2 linked regions of the Hydrogenispora ethanolica genome follow. The protein of the gene in region 1 binds, or shares a complex with, the protein of each later gene. Links are inferred from orthologs where the notes say so. Each region holds a gene or a part of one and is shown in the gene's direction. Other genes may lie near its edges.

Region 1 (4,894 bases):
AGTGCTTTCTTCATTCTCCATCAGGATGGTGTCCCGCTGCCATTCGCTCCCGGCCAGCTCCAGGGCGGCGTCGATGTAGACGGCGGGCAGTCCCGAGCCGAGCAGATCCCGGACGTAGTCGGCCCGCAGCGTGCCGAGGACGATCATGCCGTCAGCGCAGTCCGGCGCGAGGCTTTGGGGCAAAAGATGCGCTTCCAGATCGGTCTGCTTGATATAGTTGAAGATCAGGTTGTAGCCGGCCTGATTCAGCGTATCGACCGCGCCGCGGGAGACAATCGACCAGTACGAAGCGTCCACGAATTGTTCATGGGTCACCACGACAATGTGGCCGGTCCTTTTGTGACCCGTCTCGCCGATCAGCGGCAAATTCTTGAGCTTCTTATACCCCATCTCCGCCGCTTTTTCCAACACCAGCTTTTGGGTCGCCTCGGCGATGCTGGGGTGGTCATTCAGGGCTTTGGAGACTGTATTTCTGGATAAACCGAGGCTGTCCGCGATATCCTGTGCGGTGACCTTCTTTTTCATGGGCGACCTTCCCACCGGTGACTTATAAGTTAAATTCGGCCTGATGAAACAGGAAGGGATTTCATTCACCTTATTACCGCTATAATAGGATGAATAGATTCCGCTTTCGATTTCATTTGCAGGTAGACTTGGGAATGCAAATCGTAGTGAAGAAATTTATTGCATCCTTTCGTTGCAAATCCAACAATTGGATTTGCAACTATCATAACTGGAAAAAATCGAAAAGTCAATCACGGTTTCGGCCAAATTTTACATTTCTTATTTACAAATGTTACATTATCGTTTACTTCGTCCATTTCCAGCATGACCGGATTGCCGGTTCTTCCATCCCGGCAAAAACGGCATGTGTTGCGCCACGGGTCACTCGGTCGCCGCGAAGCGCAAGCCGATCATGAACATGATCCCGAGCCGTCGGAGCAGTGCTGTTGCGTTTCGCTGATTCGCTTGATACACTAAGATCGTCACTCATCGCCGAACGCAATGCCAAAGGAGGCGCACCCTTTTGAAACAAAACAAATACGACGATAGCGAATTTTTCAACAAATACAGCCAGATGGCCCGTTCCATCGGCGGGCTGGAGGCCGCCGGGGAATGGCATGTTTTCCGGGTGATGCTTCCCGAATTTTCGGGTAAGCGGGTCCTGGATCTTGGCTGCGGTTTCGGCTGGCACTGCCGTTACGCCCGCGAGCAAGGCGCCCGTTCGGTGCTGGGCGTCGATCTATCCGAGAAGATGCTGGCGCGCGCCCGGGCCGCCACCGCCGATCCCGCCATCGAATACCGCCGACTGGCGATCGAGGACATCGACTTCCCCGCCGCCGGGTTCGACATCGTGGTCAGTTCCCTGGCCCTGCATTACGTCGAGTGCTTCGACCTCGTCTGTCAGAAAGTCCAGCACAACTTGACGCCGGGCGGCCATTTCGTATTCTCCGTCGAACATCCCATCTTTACTGCCCGCGCCGCCCAGGACTGGCACTACGGCCCCCAGGGCGAGAAACTGCACTGGCCGGTCGACGACTACCAGACCGAAGGCGCCCGTACCGCCAGATTCCTCGATGAGGATGTCGTCAAATACCACCGGACCCTCGCCAGCTATCTCAACACCCTCATCGCGGCCGGCTTCCGCATCACCGAAATCGCCGAACCTGTCCCGTCCCCGGAAATGCTGGCGCAGCACCCCGACTACCGCCACGAACTGCGCCGCCCCATGTTCCTGCTCGTCGCGGCGGTGAAGGATTAGGAATGCACTTGCTTTCGACAAATTGATATGCCGGCCTCAAAAAACGCCTCCGTCATCCCCATTCCATTCTAACTCCCCCACATCCTCAATAAAATTCATAACGGAATTGAGATGTGGGGGGATCAAGGAGAATGAACAAAGACTTTCTCACCGATAGCCAGGGCATACCGGTCAGTGACGATCAACATTCCTTAAGCCTCGGCCCAAGCGGCCCGATCGTAATGGCAGATCCGGTTTTCCTCGAAAAGCTGGCCCACTTTGACCGCGAACGCGTTCCCGAAAGAGTGTTGCACGCCAAAGGCGCCGGAGCGTTCGGCTTCTTCCGGCCTTACCAGTCCATGGCCCAATTCACCAAGGCCGACTTCCTGCAGAGTCCCGAAACGATAACCCCGGTTTTCGTCCGGTTCTCGTTGGCCGGCGGCTCGCAGGGCGGCGCGGATACCGTCCGGGACATCCGGGGCTTCGCGGTGCGGTTTTATACGGACGAAGGCAACTACGACCTCGTCGGCAACCACGTTCCGGTATTTCCGTTCCGCGACCCGCTCCAGTTTCCCGATTTTGTGCACGCCATCAAACCCGATCCGGTCTCCAATATCCGGGGCGGACCGATCGGGACCAGCCGTTTCTGGGATTTCATGTCACTGCGGCCCGAATCCATGAACTTTCTCAGCTACTTGTTTTCGGATATCGGAACGGTCCAAAGCTACCGGACCATTCAGGGTTTTGGCATTAATACCTTCAAGTGGGTCAACTTGCGCGGGGATGAGGTATCCATCAAGTACCACTGGGAGCCTTGCGCCGGAGTCCAATGCATCGACAGCCGGACCGCCACTCAACTGGCGGGAAGCGACCCCGACATCGCCGGCAGGGATCTCTTTGAGACCATCGCCGCCGGTCAACCGGTCGAATACGAGCTGTGCGTCCAGATTATGAACGTGTCCGATGCAGCCAATCAACCGTTCGATCCCCTGGATCCCACCAAGATCTGGCCCGAAGACATGATTCCGCTGCTGCCGGTGGGAATGATGACGCTCAATAAAAATCCCGGGGACTTCTTCGTCGAAGTCGAGCAGGCCGCCTTCTCCCCCGCCTCCCTCGTCCCCGGGATCACACTTTCAAACGATCGCATCCTGCAGGGCCGGGTCTTTCCCTATGGCGATACCCAGCGCTACCGGATCGGCCCCAACTATGCCAACCTGCCCATCAATCGCCCGCGCCATCCGGTGCACCACAAAATGCAGGCCGGACCGATGCAAACCCGCTGCAATGACGGCATCGCCAATTACCTCCCCAACACTCTGGGCGGCGGAATGCCCCTGCCCGCCCCGGAGCGCGGCTGTCCCGCCCCCCAGTTCGCCTCCGGCGAAATCGCCCGGACCGAACCCGAGGGCGACGACTACTATCAACCCGGCTGCCGCTACCGGAACATGACCGAGCTGGAAAAGCAACATTTCGTCTCCAACATCGTCGAAAACCTCAGCCAGGCCTACGAACCGATCCAAAACCGCATGCTCGAACATTTCCTGCGCACCGACCCCGACCTCGGCCGCAGAATCGCCCAGGGGATTCAGACGGTACCGTAATGACCGTTTGGTTGCTTCCTGCCATGCTTACGTTAAAGGGTTCCACGATTCCTCCCGCCTTCGCGTTGAAGGCGGGCGACCTTTTTCCGGGGCAACGGCGTTCGCTTCAACGGATGTGATTTGCGAAAATCATGCCGCTTCACCTAGTTCCGCAAATCATGATAAAAAAAACGGGCCGTTGCATCCCGGATGAAAGCAGCGGCCCAAAACCTTCCTTTACTCCCTCATCTCCTCCCTCCCAACGATCCTCCACCCCTTGCCCCGCCGCTCCAAGGTCAACCGCTCCAGGCTCCTCCGGAACCGCCACCCCTCCTCGGTAAACTCCCGCCAGCGCAAGCGGACCGCCACCACCGCCCGCGAATCGTCCCGCGACAGCAGCCGCAATCCCTCCAGATCGGCGACGGGCGCCAGCGCCACCGCCTCCGCCAAGGCCATCCGGCGTTGCCACGCCCGGCGAAAGTCCCGGCTCCAGCGTTCCGCTTCCCCGGCGGCAGCGGCCGCCACCGGCCGCCGGCTCTGATCGTAAAATTGCCTGGCGATCCCCTGCGGATCCGCCAAAGGCCGATCCTCTCCAGCCAGCCAAAGGCTCAACGCCCCCAGCGCCAAAATTCCGCCGCAGGCCGTCGCCAGGATGCGGCCGGCCCGCCGCGCCAAACAGCGCCTCCGATAGCCCCGGACGACGGTCCGCTCCCGCTCCTCCACCCCGGCCGGCGACGCCGGAAGAACCTCCCGGCGGGCCAGCAACTCCTCCCAGACCCGTTCCACTTCGTCCGTCCCCGGCCGACGTTCCGGATCCGGCCCCAGCAACGCCAGCACCAGCCGCGACGCTTCCGCCGGAATGCCCGGCCGGAAGACTTCGGGTGGAATCAGCTCTCCCTTGCGCAAGGCGGCCGTGGGCCAGCCCCGCCGCAGCTCGTAAGGGAGCCGTCCCGTCCAAAACCAATAGATGATCAAGCCCAGATAATACCGGTCCCCCGCCGCGCCCGATCCGCCGGAACGATACTCCTCCGGCGGCCGGCACTCCGCCAGCCCCTGCGGCAGCTCCAGTTCGGGCCGGACCAGATGTTCCCGGAACCAGGGATCGGGCATCGCTACCGCCCGGCCGTCATAACGCAACCGCCGCCAATCGGGCCGTCCCACCGCCAGGCCCGCCCGGTGCAACCGGGCATAGTCCCGGATCAGCGCCCGGACCCCGCGCAACAGGCTCTCGGGATCAGCCAGCCGTTCCGCCGCCCGGTCGAGCGGCCGGCTCCGCCGCAGCGGCCAGCCCAGCCAATACCGCTCCTGATAGGCCAGAGGCCCCGCCACCGGCAGGATCCCCGCTCCGTCCGGCGGGACCGGATGAACCAGCGCCCGCCGCTCGGCCTCGCTCCGCAGCCAATTCAAGTCGGCGCTGCCCGGCCGGCCGTTCAACCGTTCCCAATGATACAACGCCAGGCCATCCGCGGCTTGCCCGCACTGAAAGACGACTCCGTCCTCCGACTGCTCCCCAAGGAACAACCATTCGCTCAAAGTATTTTCCACCTCTTCCACGAGGTAGAGTACCCAA
Region 2 (3,647 bases), on another replicon or contig:
TCCGCATGGTAGGCCGACTATCTTCCGGATGACAGTGGACGAACTGGCCAAAAAATTTTTACGTCGATGAGCATGGATACTTTAATTGTATTAGCTGGACCTACAGCGGTGGGGAAAACCGATCTCAGTATTGTTTTAGCTAAAGAGCTAAACGCCGAGATTCTCTCTGCCGATTCAATGCAAATTTATCGTCGGATGGATATTGGAACCGCTAAGCCGTCCCCAAAGCTACAGTCCGAAGTCAAACACCATCTTATTGATCTGGTTAATCCCGATCAAAATTTCTCAGTGGCGGATTATCAAGCTGAATTTTATCGAATCATCACTGACGTTTTACGACGCGGGAAACTCCCATTGATGGTGGGAGGGACTGGTCTCTATATTCGTGCATGCACTCAATCGTACGTTTTTGATCCTGGCGGTCCGAATAATGAACTTCGTAACGAGTTTCGTAAAATTGCAGAGCGGCATGGCGTTACCACTTTACATCAACGCCTGGCAGAAGTGGATCCGCAGGCAGCCATACGCATCCATCCAAATGACTTGGTACGAATTATCCGAGCATTGGAAGTCTTTCATACGACGGGAACTCCTTTGTCTGCTCTGCAACCAAAACGCCATCCGGATTTTCAGTATAAGACCACCTACATTTTCTTAGATCGGGATCGAAATGAGCTTTACCATCGGATCGAAACACGCGTAGATCAGATGATTGAAGATGGATTCATCGAAGAGGTCCAAACGCTCCTGCAAATGGGCTATGACTCCAGTTTAAAGCCGATGCAAAGCTTGGGGTATCGGCACATCAATGAGTATTTACAAGGTAAGCTATCGTTAGCTGAGGCGCTGACTCAGATTAAGCGAGAAACCAGGCATTACGCCAAACGACAATTGACATGGTTCCGGCGGGAACCAATTGATTTATGGTTGAATATTTCGGAGAGAAAACAGGAATTTATTGGAGAAATTTTGCGTTATATTGAAGGTAGATTGGACTAAATGTCGAATAGAGTAAGTTAAATCAGTTTTGGAGGGAAATTTTAATGATGAACAAACCAGCCATCAACCTGCAAGATGCTTTTTTAAATCAGGTTCGAAAAGAGAGTATTCCCGTCACCATATTTTTGGTAAACGGTTTCCAACTTCGTGGGTTGGTTAAAGGCTTCGATAACTTTACCATAATTCTCGATAGTGACGGAAAGCAGCAGATGGTATACAAACATGCAGTTTCAACCATTATTCCGGCCAGACCTATATCCGATTTTTCCAATGTGGAGAGGAAGGAAGAATAAGACCCACGAGGGTCTTTTTCATTTCCACCGTTTAAATAAATGCCCTAAAAAAATAATCAAAATAAAATAAATCCTTTGAATTTCGAATTGGAATTGACAATGATCCTGCTTTTTATTTAATATTAGATAGTGGTAAATCCGCGCTTAAATCTATATTATTTACGTGGTATTAAGTATAAGGAGCGGCCCGTGAAAATTGCGACTCTTGGTCCCAAAGGAACATATGCGGAACAGGCAGCCATTATTTTTGCCAATCGCATGAATGCATCATTAGACAATGAAGATATAATCTTAACTACGGTAAATCACTCGTTACGATTGGTTCAGAATCGCGAGGTTGATTATGCCGTTATACCAGTAGAAAATAAAATTGACGGCTTAATCGGCTCCTCTTTTGACGCTTTAATCGAATACCAAGATTTTGTGAAAGTTTGCGATGAAGTGAACTTGCCTATTTCTCATGTTTTGGCTGCAAAAGCAGGTTCCGACTGGAAAAAACTTCACACTGTGTATTCGCACCCTTCAGCGATCAACCAATGCCTAAATCGGCTGGAAGAATACTTTCCTGGGATTGCGCTTGTTCCGGTACTGTCCACTTCGGAAGCTGCCCAGAAGGCTTTATTAGAAGAAACGGCTGCCGCTATTTGTAGCCGAAAGACCGCTATTGCACACCAAATGATTCTATTTTCAGAAGAAATTCAGGATTACGCCAATAATGAAACTCGGTTTTTTGTATGCTCCTTGACGGATGGTCCTGTCACGCAGGATGATCGCACATTACTGGCGGTCCGCTATGGCATGAATCAACCAGGGCAACTATACGACACTGCCAAATTCTTGGCCGACGCTCAAATTGACCTGACGTTCATTCAGTCTCGTCCCTATAAAATCAGACCGCAAGAATATGTACTCATCTATGAGTTTATCGGCCATAAATCTTCTCCATCAGTTGATGTGGCTTTAAAAAACATAGAGATGCAGGTGAGGGCCTTCAACGGTTGGAAGAAAATATTGGGAAGTTATCCTAAACGGAAAAGAGAAGATGAAGTTGAATTTGCCTGATAATTTGCTCCGTTTTATCAAAGAGACTGAAAACGAGTTAAATGCCCCGTTTGATCATATTGCAAATATTGCATTAAAAAATCAATCGAAAATGTTGGATGCCTTTCAAGAAGCCAAAGTTCGCTCCTATCACTTTCAGAACTCAACCGGGTATGGATATCACGATTTAGGCAGAGAAACTCTAGAGAAGATTTTCTCGCGGGTTTTCGGCGCTGAATCCGCATTGGTCCGACAACAACTGGTATCGGGGACACATGCCATCGCTTGCGCACTGTTGGGCAATTTGCATCATCACGACGAATTGGTGCTGGCATCTGGACAGCCCTATGAAACTTTACTCGGTGTACTTGGAATTTCCGGAACTGATTTCGAATCGACAAGTGAAACCGGCGGTTTTCATGTCAAAATGGTGCCTCTGACGAATGACGGGTCTTTGGACCTTTCAAACATCTTGTCTGCTATTTCAAATCGGACCAAAATTGTGGCGTTCCAAAGATCATGCGGGTATTCAGAACGGCATTCCTTTAGCATTCATGAGTTGGAAAAGGTTTTTACTGCGATCAAAACGAAGTTCCCGGAAATTATAATTTTTGTAGACAATTGTTATGGAGAGTTTGTCGAAGAGAAGGAACCGACAGAGGTTGGAGCAGACTTGATAGCTGGGTCATTAATTAAAAACCCAGGTGGCTGTCTGATTCCAAGTGGAGGCTATATTGTCGGAAAAGAAAAATGTGTGATCAAAGCGGCAGAACGCCTTTATGCTCCCAAAATCGGCGGGGAAATTGGACCGTCTTTATTAAATCTGCAAATCTTTTTTCAAGGGTTTTTTGAAGCTCCGCATCGCGTTGGCGAGATGGTCAAAAGTGCGGTTTTAGCCTCCTGTATGTTCCACAAGTTAGGATTTCGAGTCAATCCCCTTCCCGAGGAAACCCGTACTGATATCATTCAACGCGTTTATTTTGAAACAGCTGAAAGCTTGATTGATTTCTGTCAAGAAGTCCAGAAAAGTTCACCAGTCGAATCGGATGTCCGTCCCGAACCGGCTGAATTACCCGGTTACATTCATCGAGTAATCATGGGTGGCGGAACTTTTATTGCCGGCGCTACCAGTGAGTTTTCCGTTGACGCTCCTTTAAAGCCGCCTTATCTGGCCTATCTCCAGGGAGGTATTTCTTATACACAAGTCAAACTTAGTTTAGCGAGGATTTTTATGAATAAATTTGCTCAAAACGGGCTTTTTTAAATAGGTTGTTTTTGAAATTGATAGCAGGAATCGCCTGATTAAAGGTGAAT

What was found.
Region 2: the proteins of EDC14_RS10265 (region 1) and hfq are in contact, whole or in part, in a crystal structure (PDB 3VU3), measured with the Escherichia coli proteins. The link is inferred for Hydrogenispora ethanolica from one-to-one orthologs.

Annotation. Positions count from the first base shown.
Region 1 is NZ_SLUN01000010.1:129,982-134,875, forward strand. What follows is about bases 1,182-4,119. They hold EDC14_RS10265 (catalase), read left to right. Parts: upstream 1,182-1,893; coding sequence 1,894-3,345; downstream 3,346-4,119. Other genes in these bases: EDC14_RS10260 (class I SAM-dependent methyltransferase), read left to right, coding at 1,182-1,762; EDC14_RS10270 (serine/threonine-protein kinase), read right to left, coding at 3,562-4,119. In the rest of the region: EDC14_RS10255 (LacI family DNA-binding transcriptional regulator), read right to left, coding at 1-525; more of EDC14_RS10260, read left to right, coding at 1,028-1,181; more of EDC14_RS10270, read right to left, coding at 4,120-4,894.
Region 2 is NZ_SLUN01000036.1:3,255-6,901, reverse strand. The notes cover bases 1-2,669. They hold hfq (RNA chaperone Hfq), read left to right. Parts: upstream 1-1,046; coding sequence 1,047-1,292; downstream 1,293-2,669. Other genes in these bases: EDC14_RS21475 (methionine gamma-lyase family protein), read left to right, coding at 2,335-2,669; EDC14_RS21480 (prephenate dehydratase), read left to right, coding at 1,482-2,354; miaA (tRNA (adenosine(37)-N6)-dimethylallyltransferase MiaA), read left to right, coding at 73-999; mutL (DNA mismatch repair endonuclease MutL), read left to right, coding at 1-70. In the rest of the region: more of EDC14_RS21475, read left to right, coding at 2,670-3,597. UniProt on the Escherichia coli protein: RNA chaperone that binds small regulatory RNA (sRNAs) and mRNAs to facilitate mRNA translational regulation in response to envelope stress, environmental stress and changes in metabolite concentrations.